DNA from 2 places in the Leucobacter sp. WKLB1 genome. Region 1 is predicted to be linked to the other one. Evidence: riboswitches for the same ligand, from Rfam matches in the RefSeq annotation. Region 1 holds a riboswitch; the other holds the start of a gene.
What was found. Region 1 has a riboswitch for thiamine pyrophosphate ahead of ACZF5Y_RS06505 (ABC transporter substrate-binding protein). Riboswitches for the same ligand answer to the same signal wherever they lie in the genome.
Positions count from the first base shown of each region.

Region 1 (7,647 bases):
ACTGACCCCCGGGCGCGCGCCGCGACCCGCCGAGGTGATTAGTTCGAAACCGAGTGCTGGGGTATACCCCCAAGGAACTCTGATCTGAGATCTTTGAGCCGTCGTCCATCAGGCAGCGCCCAGAAGAGCCATCCATTTGTGGCACGCTGTCTCACGCCCCGAGCGGCGCCGGACGGTGACCAATGCACCTCATCGCCCACGACGAGCGACCCGTCCTGCTTAACTCTGGCGGTTACGCCGACGGCATCTCGATGCGTCGCATTCAATACTGTCTCAGGAACCAGGAGCCCCGCTCGTACCAGATGCTTTACTTCGACCCAATCACCCGCTTTGGACTGGGGATCTATGACGAGGCCAGAATGACCTTCGGGCACTGGCCAAATGCTCAATAGAGAGCTGATCATTTCATCCGTGCGGGAATCGATATGCCCCTCATCCCACTCGTCAGCTTCCGTGGCTTGTACCACTCGGCTCGTCATGTTGATTGTGCTGTGCTTCAGCAGGTCGGGCCGCTACTTCGCCCAGGAACCGTTCGACACTTTCGAGTTCAACGACTTCGTGAGCAATGTCAGGTTGCCGAGCCGGTGCACGTATGAATCTCTGACGTGCTCAGCATTCTCATCTGCCACAGGCCACGTGTCTTGCCAACGCTGAGGCAACAGATGCTCGATCGGGAGTTTGCCGCGCTGAACTTGCGGCTCTCGGGTCTCACCGCGGAACCAATCTTCGATCGATTCCAAATACATCCGAAGTCGGCCACGTGGAAAGCGCCAGTAGACAGCTTCAGCCGCCAACGCATGCCGGACCTCAATGTCTGCCGGCCAATACGAGCTTGTGGAATTGAACCGAGAGACAAAAGATCTGATTCTCTCAACGAGCTCCTCTTCTCCGGTGCTCGAATTTGTTCGGATCATCTCAGCTACCAGGCGGCCCAAGTCTGAGTTCGTCAAACGGAGGAGCTGGCGTCGGTACACCCAGCTTTCCGCGATCTCGATGACCGAGCTGATCGTGGATTCCGCAAGGGATCGTTGGGGGTTGGTGAGCCAAATCAGCAACGGTTTCAACAGCTCGGTCCCGCTTGCGCGGAGCCGGTAGTAGGCCAGTTCAACACGCGAGAGGTTGCCGTCAGTGCGCGCTGCCGCTTCCGTGAAGCGCTGGTACAGCTCAGCTTCCACCTGGAGACCGGGGAGTAGCTCGCGAATGTTGACGTGATCGTTCGAGTCGATAAATTCTTTAAATCGACCGAACGTGGCGTGTGGGCTGACCTCGTCTCCGAGGCGAGACACTAGCCATTGATTCAGGAACAGAGAACTTCTGCTGATGAGCTGACGACCGACGCTTACTTCTTTTTCCCAGAATCGACCGTCGAAAGGCCAATGCTTGGCGTACAACTCCTTGCCGTCGTTGCCCTCGTTTTGCAATCGTTGAAATACAAAGTTGCGGACGAGATCAGAGGCGGTGAGGGGTGTCCCGCGAGCATTCAGGGTCTCGAAGATCTCCTGAGAATCCTCATTCTCCGACAGGTTAATTGACACAAGCTGAAGTCCGCTTTGCAACACATCGGTAAGTACGTCTGATTTTGAATCGAACACTCGGGGATCCGCGTCACGGTCCCCAAGCCAGGACTCGACAGCGCGAGAGAAATATGCATGCGCTCGAACGATGCGAGAATCGGCAAAATTCAGATCAGCGTAGTCAGCTCCTGGAGGCGCATTCATCACCTCAATGAAAGCTTCGCGATCTCGGTTGAGATGCCGAAGCTTCAACGGGCTATCGCCCGGTTCGACGAAATGAGCCTGATTGTGAGTGAGCGCCTCAAGTTTTCCCGCGAGTCGCTCATGGCCCTGGGTATCGAGCACCGCAGCAGTAGCGTCCATGAGGAGTTGCAATGTGGTGAGTCGCTGTTGTCCATCAATGACGTTCCACTCGGGGAGACTTCCAGGCACTGCGTTCGCGGCCTGCAATACGAGCGCCCCGAGAAAGTGGCTCGAGTGCGCCGTGAGCGGAGAGCTCAATCGTCGTTCTACGGTCCGAACGACGTCTTTCCACAGCGGCGCCCACTGATCTGACTCTTCCCAAACGTAGGGACGCTGGAACAAGGGGATCACGAGATGCTGTGGAAGATTAAACAGCTCCAACGGGGTCCGCTTTAAAGTGTCCATGTGCTTAGTGTGGCACGCATCCCGATGCCGTATTGAGCTCAATTTCCTGATCTGGAATTCAACCCGGGTCTCGACCCTCGGCGCGTCCGGCTACGCGCTGAGGTGATCCCGCAGCGTGACGCCGGAGTAGTCACGCCGGAAGATGCCGCGTCGCTGCAGCTCGGGGACCACGCCGTTCACGAAGTCCTCGAACGACGAGTGATAGAGCGCCGGCATGATGATGAACCCGTCGGCGGCCTCGCTCTCGAACAGGTGCTGCAGCTCGTCGGCGATCGTTGCGGGTGAGCCGACGAACTGCGGGTGCAGCTGATTCAGCGCCTGCTCGATCGCGAGATCCGCCACGGTGAACCCGCGCCGTTCGCTGACCGCGGCGAGCATGTCTTCGAACCCGACGCTGCCGGTCGCCCCGCGGTGGGAGGCGAGCACCTCGGTCGCGCGGGCCCCCGGGTCGAGCGACTCCGCATGCAGCAACCGGCCGAGCTTTTCGAGGGCGCCGGGCAGGTCGATCTGGGCGACGAGCGCGGCGAGCTTCGCCTGCGCCTCAGCGTCGGTCCACCCGACCACCGGCTGCACGCCCTGCAACACGCGGATCGCATCGGGATCCCGGCCGTGGTCGAGGCGCGCGCGATCCCGAATCTCGGTGCGCAGCTCGCGCATGGCCTCGGGGGAGTCGCCGATTGCGAACACCACCTCGGCCCAGCGCGCGGCGAACGCCCGGCCGCGCGGTGACGACCCCGCCTGCATGAGCACCGGGAACCCCTGCGGGCTCTGCGGCAGGGTCAGCGGACCGCGTGAGAGCGGCCCGGCGACGCGGTGCACGCGGGTGGCATCGGCGAACTCGCCGGTCGCCTGATCGTGCACCAGCGCTTCGGGTTCCCAACTGCGCCACAGCTCGACCACGGTGTCGACCACCGCGTCAGCGTGATCGTAGCAATCGGCCGGGGGAGCGATGCCGTCGTGCCCCTGGTTGTGTGCCTCGGCGTCGGTGGTCGAGGTGACGATGTTCCAGGCGGCGCGGCCGCCCGACAGGTGATCGACGGAGAGCAGCTGCCGAGCGATCGTGTACGGCGGCACGAAGCTCGTCGACACCGTCGCCCCCAGGCCGATGCGGGAGGTGGCACCCGCGACGAGCGACACCTTCGTGATCGGGTCGAGGTAGATCGCGCCCTTGCCCGCGGTGCGCAGCGTCGTCGCGAAATCACCCGCACCGTCTTCGGGCACTGCCAGCGCATCCGCGAAGAAGACCATGTCGAAGCAGCCGCGCTCCAGCGTGCGCCCGAGATCGGCGTAGAACGCGCCGCTCAGCCAGTCGGAGCGCCCCAGCGGGTTGCGCCAGTTCTCGGAGTACTGGCTCGTCGGCGGGTTCACCATGCCGACCAGGTGCATGCTGCGGGGTGCACCGGTAAGTGAACGTGCGCCGGTGCCGGTCATGCCGTGGGCTCGGGAGCCGGGGTGCCCGCGATCGACGGGCTGTTGATGGAGACCGTGAGGTGCGTCACGACGTGCTGCACCGTGGCGCCCACGCCGATCCACGCGTTCGCGGCCGTCTCGAGCACCGCCGCGAGGTCACCATCGAGCCGGGTGGCGTAGTGGTCGGAGCCCGAGTAGACGCCCTCGTGCTTCGCCCGCTCGATGGCCGCGTAGATCGGCGTCATGTGGTCGGTGGGCGCCGAGTCAGCACGCGTAGAGCCGGCAAGCGCTCCGTCTGCGGCGTGCGCGTCGAGCAGCGGATAGAGCGACCAGTGCGCTCGGGCGCGCACCCCGGTGGGCGACAACGCGATCGGAGCCGACGCCAGCGCGTGCACCCCGGGCGGCAGCGCGCACTGCAACTCGCCGGGGCATCCCCGCGACAGCAGGATCGCGGCCGACAGGTGCGCGCCGCTCGCCGCAGCCGCCGCGATCACGTCGCGCACGTACTCGAGCACCCGCTGCTCGCTTCCGGTGATGAACGTCGAGATGTCGTTCGTCTCGACGGTGAGCGCATCAGCCGAGGCGCTTGCGAGGGCGCCCAAGATGATCCGGACGTACTCGGAGTCGTACACCGAGAGCGTGAAGCGGGCTCCGACGCCGTACTCCACGGGCGTCATCGGCTGGGTCGGGGCCTGATCGCCACATTCGGCCTGATCGCCTGATGCCGGCTGAGGGGTCGATGCGGGCTGCGCGCTCGGTGGGGTCTGTGTCACGCAGCCCACCCTAGGGGACGAGGCGCGCCCGCCGCACAAATGTTGCTAGGGTGAGTGCCACACGGGAGTCCGGTAGGCCGGGCTGAGAGGAAAGTACTCAACTTTCGACCGTCGAACCTGATCTGGATCATGCCAGCGCAGGGAGACACTCTACGAACCCGTGCCCCATTCACCACAGAAGGGCACGCTTTCATGCGCAACCACTCCACCCATCCGCGCCGCGACGCGGGCTTCAGCACGCGCCGGATCGCCGCAGGGCTCATCGCCGCGGCGCTCGCCGCAGGGCTCGCGAGCTGCTCCACCGCAGCCGACGCGAACGACACGGCGACGACCGGTTCCGACACAGCCGCCCCGGTCACCTTCGCGCTCGATTGGGCGCCGAACACGAACCACATCGGGGTCTACGTCGCCGACGAACTCGGCTACTTCGACGATGCCGGGCTCGACGTCGAGATTCTGCCCTACGGTACGACGTCGGCGACGCAGCTCGTCTCGGCCGGTGAGGCCGACTTCGGCGTCGGCGGGCAGTCGGGGGTGCAGATGGCGCGCACCGCGGGGCTCGATCTCGTGTCGGTCTACCGGGTGACGCAGAGCGACTCCGGTCGCATCGTGGCGCTGGCCGACCGAGACGATATCACCCGTCCGAAAGACCTCGACGGTCAGACGTTCGGCGGCTTCGGTGCCCCGCTGTACTCGGCGCTGGCAGAGGCGACGATTGCGGGCGACGGCGGCACCGGCGACTTCACCGAGGTCACGCTCGACACCGGTGCCTACGAAGCGCTCTCACAAGGCCGCATCGACTTCACGCTGTCGGTGGCGACCTGGGAAGATCTGCAGGCGAAGATCGACGGGCACCCCTACCGCGAGTTCAGCTACCAGGATTTCGGGGTGCCCGAGCAGCAGTCGACGGGCATCGTCTCGAGCGAGGCCTACCTCGACGCGCACCCCGACGAAGCCCGCGCGTTCGTGCAGGCGGTCGCCCGCGGGTACGCCTACGCTGCCGAGCACCCGGAGGAAGCCGCCGATCTGCTCATCGAGGCGAACCCTGACACGCTCGGCACCGCGACCGAGCTGGTGCACCAGAGCGCGAAATTGCTCGCCGACGAGTACCTCACCTCACCCGACCGCGAGATCGGAGCGGCGAACCCTGACGCATGGAACGCATTCGGGGCGTTCCTGGTCGATGGCGGCTTCCTTACCGACGCCGACGGCGCGACGGTGACCGAAGCGCCCGACTGGAGCGACTACTACACCGACGAATACCTCGAGTGACATTCGTCCGAGACGCGGTGAGCGCGACGGTGCGGCGGGTGCTCCCGCCCGCCGTCGCGCTCGTCGCGTTGCTCGGCCTCTGGCAATGGGTCGCGGTCGCGGGCATCGTTCCCTCAGAACTGCTGCCGTCGCCGACCCGCGTCGCATCGTCTGGGGCCACCGAGCGCTCCGCACTGCTGCACCATGCGCTGCCGACCCTGCTGGCAACACTGACCGGGTTCAGTCTCTCGGTCGTCGTGGCCGCGCTCACCGCGACGGTGCTCGATTTCTCACGGGTGCTCCGATCAGCGTTGCTGCCGCTGCTGATCGTCAGTCAGACCCTTCCCCTCATCGCGATCGCGCCCTTGGTGGTGCTCTGGTTCGGGTTCGGGTTGGTGCCGAAGATTCTGCTCGTCGCGTTCGTCACCTACTTTCCGATGGTCGTGGGCCTGCTGCGCGGTTTCGCATCCGCCGACCCCGACGCCGAGCAGCTCTTGCGGTCGATGGGGGCGTCGCGCGTTTCGGTCTTCCGTCTCGTGCGGCTGCCCTCGGCCATGCCGTCCTTCTTCTCGGCACTGCGCATCTCGATCACCTATGCGGTGGTCGGTGCGATCTTCGCCGAGTATGCCGGGGCGGTCGCAGGGCTCGGCGTGTACATGCAATCGGCGAAGAATGTTTTCCGCACCGACCTCGTGCTCGCGGCAGTGGGCGTCAGCACCGCGCTGACGCTGGCGCTCTTCGGGCTCGTCGTGCTCGTCGAGCGCGTCGCACTGCCGTGGATGCGCATCGAGCGCGGCGAGCCGGCGGGTGCGCGATGACTGGGGGAGAGCGATGACAGCGGGTGCAGGCACAGCAACGCTCGAGCTCGCGTCCGTCGCGAAGCGCTTCGGCGAGCGCCGTGTGCTGGCCGACGTCTCGTTCGCTCTCGACCCGGGTGAGATCGTCGCACTGGTGGGCGCCAGCGGCAGCGGCAAGTCGACGTTGCTCTCGCTGCTCACGGGCGCGCTGCCGCTCGACGGCGGCGAGATCCGGTACGACGGGTCGCCACTGCCATCGCCGCGTCCGTTCGCGTTCATGCCGCAGCGCGACGCCCTGCTCCCGTGGCGGCGCGTGGTCGCGAACGCGGCGGTCGGGCTCGAAGTACAGGGGATGTCTCGCGCCGAGGCCCGACAGCGGGTGACGGCGCTCCTCGAACCCTTCGGTCTGGCCGACGCGGCCGATCGGTATCCGCGGCAGCTCTCGGGTGGCATGCGGCAGCGGGTGTCGTTTCTGCGTGCGGTCGTGCAGGATCGCCCGATCCTGCTGCTCGACGAACCCTTCGGGGCACTCGATGCCATCACGCGCGATGAGTTGCAGCGGTGGTTGCTCGACATGTGGGGCGTGCACCGCTGGAGCATCCTGTTCGTGACCCACGACATTCGGGAGGCGGTTCGATTGGCCGATCGGGTGCTCGTGCTCGCGAACCGCCCCGAGCCCATCGCGGGGTCGGTCACGGTCAGTCGAGACATCCCGCGCGACGAACGGTTTCTCGTCGACCCTCGGGTGCCCGCACTCGAAGCGGAGCTCCACGCGCTGCTGCGGGTTCAGGCGTCGCGATCGAACCCCATAGCATAGGCGCGCTCGGGCAGGCGCACGAGCGGAGTGCGCATCGCCGTGCGCATGGCGGCGGCGATCGTGCCCGTGACCGGCCCGGGCCACGGGCGTCCGAGCGCGGTGTTGAGCCCGGCGAGTCGCCCGGCGGTGCGTGCCGACGCGAGGCGGTTGCGCTCCCAGTGCGCCAGCTCGTGCGTATCGTCCGCCCGTGCTCGCGCATGGAGACGCGCGAGCACGGGAGCGAGGGTCACTGCGTCGAGGAGCCCGAGGTTCATGCCTTGACCTCCGATCGGGCTGACCTCATGGGCCGCATCGCCGATGGCGATGACATAGCCTGATCCGTCACCGCGCTGTGCCCACGGCCCCGAGACCATCCGCGAAAGCAGCACTCGTCGAATGCCGAATGCCGATGCTGTGGTCACACGCTCGGCGAGCTCGACGCTCCCGATCCGTTCGCG
Region 1 covers NZ_AP046115.1:1,432,578-1,440,224, forward strand. The annotation lists gene ACZF5Y_RS06485 (restriction system modified-DNA reader domain-containing protein) at 39-479, opposite strand; gene ACZF5Y_RS06490 (DUF262 domain-containing protein) at 513-2,162, opposite strand; gene ACZF5Y_RS06495 (NtaA/DmoA family FMN-dependent monooxygenase) at 2,253-3,593, opposite strand; gene ACZF5Y_RS06500 (YkoF family thiamine/hydroxymethylpyrimidine-binding protein) at 3,590-4,345, opposite strand; TPP riboswitch at 4,397-4,506, shown strand; gene ACZF5Y_RS06505 (ABC transporter substrate-binding protein) at 4,538-5,617, shown strand; gene ACZF5Y_RS06510 (ABC transporter permease) at 5,614-6,414, shown strand; gene ACZF5Y_RS06515 (ABC transporter ATP-binding protein) at 6,428-7,210, shown strand; gene ACZF5Y_RS06520 (FAD-dependent oxidoreductase) at 7,180-7,647, opposite strand, start outside.

Region 2 (7,647 bases), 1.0 Mb from region 1:
GTGGGCGCCGGGGAAGGCCGGGAGCAGCGCAGGGTGCGTATTGATGAGGCGCGGGCTGAACTCGCGCACGAAGCCGGGTGGCAGAATGCGCATCAGACCGGCACTCACGACGAGGCCGGCATCAGGGCCGCTGCCGACGCCGTGCTCCTGAATGGCGGCGGCCAGCACCTGCCCCCACTCCTCACGCGTACTGGAGTCGCGCGGGCGCACGACGAACGTGGGAATGCCTGCGGCACGGGCGTGGTCGAGACCCGCCGCTTCGGTGTCGGAGCCGACGCAGACGATGCGTGCCGGAAACTCGGGGTCGGCGGTCGCGTCGATCAGCGCTTTGAGGTTGCTGCCGCCACCGGAGATGAGAACCGCGATTTTCAGCACCGGATCAGTCTACGCGACGCGCGGAGCGACTCATTTCGCTGCCGCTGCGTCGCGCCGCTCCGGCCCGCACTGCGGCCCCGAGCCACGAAGCCGCGAAGGCGCCGCGGCGGCTCAGCACTCCCGTACGTCGTCCGCGATGAGCCAGGGCTGGTGCGCGGCGTAGTGCGCGTCCTCCTGAGCAGCCCAGCGCTCCCAATGGGGCGCGTACGTGTCGCCGTCTCGGGCGAGGGCCCGCGCTTTGCGCTCCGCGGCCGCGCACTCGAGCCAGATGCTGCGCACACGGGGCTCCCGCTCTCCACCCGAGGTCCGCGCACCCCACTCGCGCGCCGCCACCACGTTCTCGGCAGTCAACGCCCCGCACCCCTCGATGATGAGGGGCAAACGGGGCGCCAACGGATTCCACGCGCCGAAGCGCTCCGCGATCCAGTCGTAGGCGGCGAATCCGCCCTCGCGCAGTGCACGGGCGACGCCGAGCGATCCGGCACCCAGCCCGTCCCACCCGGGGTACAGCTCTTCGACGTGCAGCAGCTCCGCCGGACGGCCCGATGCCGCGCAGTACTGCTGCATCACAGCCGCCAGCTGGGTCTTGCCCGACCCCGAGCGCCCGTCGATGATGAGCACATCCCAGTCCACCGCAAATGTCTGCATCAGAACTCCCGATTCCCGTCAGTGCGCCAGCGCTCCGCCAGCAGCATGACGCCCGCGGTGAGCACGCCGAGCACCACCGCCCCGGCGAGGCCGGCACCGTAACTGCCCGGTGCCTGGTGACCGATGAGCGCCGCCACCGCGACCGGCAGCGTCTGCTCCCCCGGCCGCACCAGAAACGACGTGGCCCCGAACTCGCCGAGCGAGGCCGCGAAGGCGAAGCCGAGCGCGAGCCCCGTCGACCGCCCGAGCAGCGGCACGTCGATCACGCGCAGCATCGCGAACGGCCCCGCCCCGAGCGAGGCGGCGGCGTCGCGCAGTTCGGGGGCGATGCCCCTCAGCACGGGCAGCAGCGTGCGCACCACGAGCGGCAGGGCGACCAGCGCCTGCGCGATCGGGATGAGCGCGGTCGAGGTGCGCAGATCCAATCCGATGCCGAGCGGCCGATGCATCGTGAGCAGCAGCCCGAATCCGAGGGTCACTGCCGACACTCCGAGAGGCAACATGACGAGGCCGTCGAACAGGTCGATGCCGCGGCGCAGGGTTCGGGATCGGGGCCGGCGCGACAGCACGAGCGCGAGCAGGGCCCCGAGCACCATTGCGAGGAGCGCCGCCACCACCGCGATGCGGAGCGACGCGAGGATCGCCGAGAGCACCGAGCCGTCGATCGGCAACCCTTCGGGAGGCACGACGAGGGCCGTGTAGTTTGCGAGCGTCCACGCACCGCTGCGATCCCGCAGCGACCGCGACAGCAGGGTGATGAGCGGCAGCGCGTGCAGCAGAGCCATCGTCGCCCCGAACACCACCAGCGCCGGGATGTCGACGCGACGGGGGCGCGCCCCGTGCGCGCGATCCTCACGCAACTGCACCGCTCGTTCGCCTGCCCTGCGCAGTCGCGACGACACCACGAGCGCGAACCCGACGATCGCGAACTGCGCGATCGACAGCACGGCGGCGCCCCGCAGGTCGAGGTACTGCACCGTGAGCCGGTAGATCTCGGTCTCCACGTTCGCGAACGCCGAGCCGCCGAGAATGAGCACAATGCCGAAAGACGTGGAACAGAAGAGGAAGACGAGCGACGCCGCCGAGGCAAGCGCTGGCCCGAGCGCGGGCAGAGTCACGAGGGTCCAGGCCCGCGCTCGCGAGGCACCGAGCACCCGCGCCGCCTGCTCGGAGGTGTCGTCGAGCCTCGCCCAGAACCCCCCGACGGTGCGCGCCACCACACCCACGTTCGGAAACGCGAGGGCGAGTACCACCGCGGCAAAGCTCCGGTCAAGGCCCCACCCTGCGAACGGACCGCCCGCGCCGAGCAGCGCGGAGAACGCGACGCCCACCACCACCGACGGCAGCACGAACGGAACGGTGAGAAAGCCCCGCAGCAGGCCCTGCCCCGGAAAGTCGAGGCGGTAGAGCACGTACGCCGCGGGCACACCCAGCGCGAGCGAGATGAGCGTCGCGACACCGGCCTGGGCGAGCGTCTGACCGATGACCCGCCAGGTGCGCCCCGCGCCGAACACCTCGGGGATGCCGCTGAAGTCGAGCGCACCGTCATCGACGAACCCCGTCGCGATGAGCGACACCACGGGCCACAGGAAGAAGAGCGCGAGGAAGGCGAGCGGCACGGCCGTCGCCGCCGTCCACGCCGCGACACCCCACGGGCCGGTGCTCAGGGTTCGCCGCGTATCCCGGGGCATGGACTGCCGCGGTCGCGGCGCCTGCTCGGGCGCTCTTCCTCCGCGGCCCAAGGCGTCAGAGTCCGATCTGCTCGCCCAGCGTCTTCAGCCAGCCCTCGCGCCCGGCCTCAATCTCCGACGCAGTAAGATCGTGCGTCTGGTCGGCCGCGGGCTCGGGAGCGAACTTCGCCCATGCTTCGGGGAGTTCCACCGAACTGTCGACGGGCACCATATACATCGCTTCAGGGATAGTCTGCTGGAACTCGTGCGAGACGAGGTAGTCGACGACGGCCTCGGCTCCGGCTTCGTTGGCGGCACCCTGCAGCACTCCGGCGTACTCGACCTGCTGCGTGCAGGTGTCGAGCAGTGCAGCGGTGCTCGACGCAGTGCCCGCGTCGTTCACGGTGAACGCCGGCGACGACGCGTACGACACGACGATCGGACGCGTGCCGTCTTCGCCGCCCTGCGTGAACTGCCCGTAGTAGGCGTCGCTCCAGCCCTGCTCGATGCGGGCGCCGTTGTCGACGAGCTGCTGCCAGTAGTCCGCGAATCCGTCTTCGCCGAACTCCTCGACCGTGCCGATCAAGAACGAGCTGCCTGTCGACGATGCGGTCGGGTCGAGCAACACGGTGAGGTCGCGGTAGTCGGGCTTCGCCAGATCGGCATACGTCTGCGGCTCGGCGACGCCGTGCTCGGCAAACCAGGCGGTGTCGATGTTGATGCAGGTGGAACCGTGGTCGACCGGGATCATGCCGGTTGCTTCGATGTGGCCCGCGTGTCGGCTATCGGTCTGCAGCTTGGAAACCGCGAAGTCGAGCGCGCCGTCGGGAAGCTCTGCTGGGACGTACTCCTTCACCACGCCGTTGTCGACGAGCCGCGATGCAAAGATGTTGTCGACGCCGAAGAACGCATCGGCGACGGGCGCGCCCTTCGTGAGCACGAGCTTGTTCGTGAGCTCGCCCCCGTCTCCTGCCGAGACGACCTGCACGTCGTAGCCGGTCGCGGCACTCGCAGCTGTGGCGAAGTCGTCGTTCGGAAACGAGTCGTGCACGATCAGCGTCACCGTCTTCGCATCGGCTTCATCGGCGGCACCGGTGGTGCACCCCGTCAGCACGAGACCGAGTGCGGCCGCTGCCGTCACCGAGACCAGTGCCGATCGCCGCGCGCGACGGGAAAAGTGGATAGGCGTCATTGAGTGCTTCCTTCCTCCGCTGGCATGAACCAGATCAGGTTGACGGTCGGAGCTCGCGTGCTCCCTCTCAGCCCTGCGCGTCAGGACTCCCGTGGATTGCCCTCTATACCTTAGTGCCCGCCGCCCGGCCAGCGCCAACCGGAGCGTTTTTCGCCGTGGTCCTCCGCATCAGACGATGCTTTAGTGGTTTCGGGCGCCGCGTCCCAGGCGTAGGCGCGGAGCAGGTCGGCTTCGCTGAGCTCCGGATCTGCGCTGCTGTGGTCAGCATTGGCGTCGCGTGCGGCCTGATCGGGCTCCGGCTGTGTATCGAACGGCATCGAGGCACTCGACGCCGCCTCGAGATCGTCTGCGTCGATCTGAGCCGTCTCGAACTCTGCGCTCTCGAATTGCGCCGTCTCGAACTCAGCAGTTCCGATGCGCCCGGTCTCGAACGCTGCCGTCTCATCGTTCCCGGCATCGACGGGTGCATCGTCCAGATACTCGTCGTCGCGGTGGGCCTCGTCGACGGCCGACCGCTCGAGCTCCACCGTTTCATAGGCATCCGCAACATCGAACGCATCTGGAACGGCCAGATGCGCCGAAACGATATCGGCCTCAACTGGCTCGGCGCGACGACGGCGCCCCAGCGTCAATCCCACGAGCGCCGGCGTCGCGTCCGCGACGCGCTCGGGCATCGCGGAGCGCACCTGTTGCACATCCATTCGGCCCGCCAGCGCACCCAGCAGCAGCCCGGCGCCGACCTCGAGCGCGAGAAACCCGCCGAATGCCCAGGGGTGCGGGCCGTTCTCGGCGAGGCGATCCGGCCCCATCGCGCCCCCCGCAGCCGCGGCCAGCCCCACCGCGACGAGGCCCGTGCACAGGCCAGCGAAGACCGGTGCGGCCAGCACCACCGACCACCCCGAACGGCGCTGCGCGGGCCGCCTCGCGAACCGCACGCCGAGCACGATCGCGGCGAGCACGATGATGGCGGGCGCCACTCCACCGAACGCGCCCCAGCTCGACGGGATCGCCCCGAAGATCGGCAGCGCCGGCAATGGGCCGAGGAGCGTTTCGAACGGCGTCGTCGAGCTGCCGACGCCGACCGCGAACCCGGGCCCGGCAAGCCAAGACAGACTCCAGACAATTGCCGTCGGCACCAGAGCCAGTTGCGAAATGAATACGGTGAGCGAGCCGAGAGGGTCGAGCTGCAGACTCTGCGTGAGCGCGGTGACATCGGCGTAACTCGTGATCACGGCAATCGAGAACGCGACCGCGGCGAGCCCGATGACGAGCGCGATCGATGCTGCAGCAAGCCGAATCGCTTCGGCGCCGCGAGCAGGGAGCGATGCCGCGCCTCGGAAGTCGAGCGCCTCCAGGCCGCGCTGCACCTGGCGCACCAGCGCGTGCCACCAATCGTGCCCGTCGATCGCGGCCCGCACGACGAAGGCGGCGAGCGAGGACAGCCCGAATACGGCGGCCGCAACCGCGGCGGCGAGCGCGTGGGGCCAGACCAGCAGTGGTGCGGCGAGCGCCGCCGCCGCGAACGCGATGCCACCGAACCCGGCCGCGCCCCCCAGCGCACCGAATGCCCCGACGCCTCCGCGAGCCGCGAACCGCCAGCCCGAGCGCAGCGCGAGCAGCACGGTGACGAGGGTGATGCCGAGCGGAGCGATCGAGAGCGTGAATTGCAGCGCTTCAGGTGCAAGCCCCATCGCAAGCGCAGCTTCAGCGGGCACCGCGAAGTGCAGCGGCACGAAGTGAGCGAGCAGCCACACTCCGGTGACCGCCGACGTGACCGCTGCCGGCTCAGCGGAGAGCCCGAACGTCACGATCCAGAGCAGTACTCCGGGTACCGCGACGACCGCGAGCCCGGCGAATGCCACCGCGACGGCTTCGATTGCGGCGATCACCGCGGTCACCAAAGATCTCATCGTCAGAAGCTTACTCCGCGAGAGAAATGCCGAGCCGAGACGCTCCCGTGCGGGCGTGCCGCCGGTGCGTCGCCGCACCGAACCCACCCGGCCCCAACGCAACGGGCCGGCCACCCGAGGGTGACCGGCCCGTTGACGAGCGTGTGCTGCTTGCCGTGCAGCGACTGCCTGGCGCGGTTCGCGGTAAACGCTGACGCGTTTACAGCTGGGAGAACGCCGCGCGCAGCAGTTCGGCGGTCTCGGTCGGTGTCTTGCCGACCTTGACGCCGGCGGCCTCGAGGGCCTCCTTCTTCGCCTGAGCGGTGCCGGCCGAACCCGAGACGATGGCGCCCGCGTGGCCCATCGTCTTGCCTTCGGGCGCGGTGAAGCCGGCGACGTAGCCGACGACCGGCTTTGTCACGTTGGCCTTGATGAACTCGGCCGCGCGCTCTTCGGCGTCGCCGCCGATCTCACCGATCATCACGATGGCCTGCGTCTCGGGGTCGGCCTCGAACGCGGCGAGCGCGTCGATGTGCGTCGTGCCGATGACGGGGTCGCCGCCGATGCCGATGGCGGTCGAGAAGCCCAGATCGCGCAGCTCGTACATCATCTGATAGGTCAGCGTGCCCGACTTGGACACGAGGCCGATCGGCCCCTTGCCCGTGATGGTCGCGGGGGTGATACCTGCGAGGGCCTCGCCCGGCGTAATGATGCCGGGGCAGTTCGGGCCGATGATGCGGGTTTCATTGCCGGTGGCCTGAGCGTGCGCCCACAGCTCGGCCGAGTCCTTGACCGGCACTCCCTCGGTGATGATGACGAGCAGGCCGATGCGGGCATCGATGGCCTCGATGGCCGCATCCTTGGTGAAGGCCGGCGGCACGAATGCGACCGACACGTCGGCGCCCGTCGCAGCGATGGCCTCGGCCACAGTCGCGAACACCGGCAGCTCGACGGCGTTGCCCTGCGCGTCAACGTGCGACACCGTCGTGCCCGCCTTGCGCGCGTTCACGCCGCCAACGATGTTGGTGCCCGCCGCGAGCATGCGCGCGGTGTGCTTGGTGCCCTCGCCGCCGGTGATGCCCTGGACGATGACCTTGGAATCCTTGTTCAGGAAGATCGACATGGTGGTTCTACTCCTACAGTCTTTCGTCTCGGATCAGCGGGCGTTGGCGAGCTCGGCGGCCTTGTCGGCGCCTTCGTCCATGGTGGCGGCCTGGGTGACGAGCGGGTGCGCCGCTGCGTTCAGGATCGCCCGGCCCTCTTCGACGTTGTTCCCGTCGAGGCGCACGACGAGCGGCTTGTTCGCCGCGTCGCCGAGCTTCTCGAGCGCGCCGACGATACCGTTGGCCACCGCGTCGCAGGCCGTGATGCCGCCGAACACGTTGACGAATACCGACTTCACCTGCGGGTCGCCCAGAATCACATCGAGCCCCGCCGCCATGACCTCGGCCGACGCGCCGCCGCCGATGTCGAGGAAGTTGGCCGGCTTGACGCCGCCGTGGTTCTCGCCGGCGTAGGCAACGACGTCGAGCGTCGACATCACGAGCCCTGCACCGTTGCCGATCACGCCAACCTCGCCATCGAGCTTCACGTAGTTGAGATCCTGCGCCTTGGCCTTGGCCTCGAGCGGATCCTCCGCCGACTTGTCAGCAAGCTCGGCGTGCTGCGGCTGGCGGAACTCGGCATTCTCATCGAGCGAGACCTTGCCGTCGAGCGCGACGATGTCACCTGCTCCGGTCAGCACGAGGGGGTTCACCTCGACAAGCGTCGCGTCTTCGCCGGCGTATACAGCGAACAGCTTCTGGAACACCGGAACGACCTTGGCGACGAGCTCTTCCGGGAAGTTCGCCGCGCGGGCGATCTCCTCGGCCTT
Region 2 covers NZ_AP046115.1:2,479,113-2,486,759, forward strand. The annotation lists gene purN (phosphoribosylglycinamide formyltransferase) at 1-375, opposite strand, end outside; gene ACZF5Y_RS11290 (nucleoside/nucleotide kinase family protein) at 487-1,023, opposite strand; gene ACZF5Y_RS11295 (ABC transporter permease) at 1,023-2,714, opposite strand; gene ACZF5Y_RS11300 (thiamine ABC transporter substrate-binding protein) at 2,770-3,885, opposite strand; TPP riboswitch at 3,880-3,988, opposite strand; gene ACZF5Y_RS11305 (cell division protein PerM) at 3,996-5,795, opposite strand; gene sucD (succinate--CoA ligase subunit alpha) at 5,995-6,897, opposite strand; gene sucC (ADP-forming succinate--CoA ligase subunit beta) at 6,931-7,647, opposite strand, start outside.
Region 2: another riboswitch for thiamine pyrophosphate. It lies ahead of ACZF5Y_RS11300 (thiamine ABC transporter substrate-binding protein); the one in region 1 lies ahead of ACZF5Y_RS06505 (ABC transporter substrate-binding protein).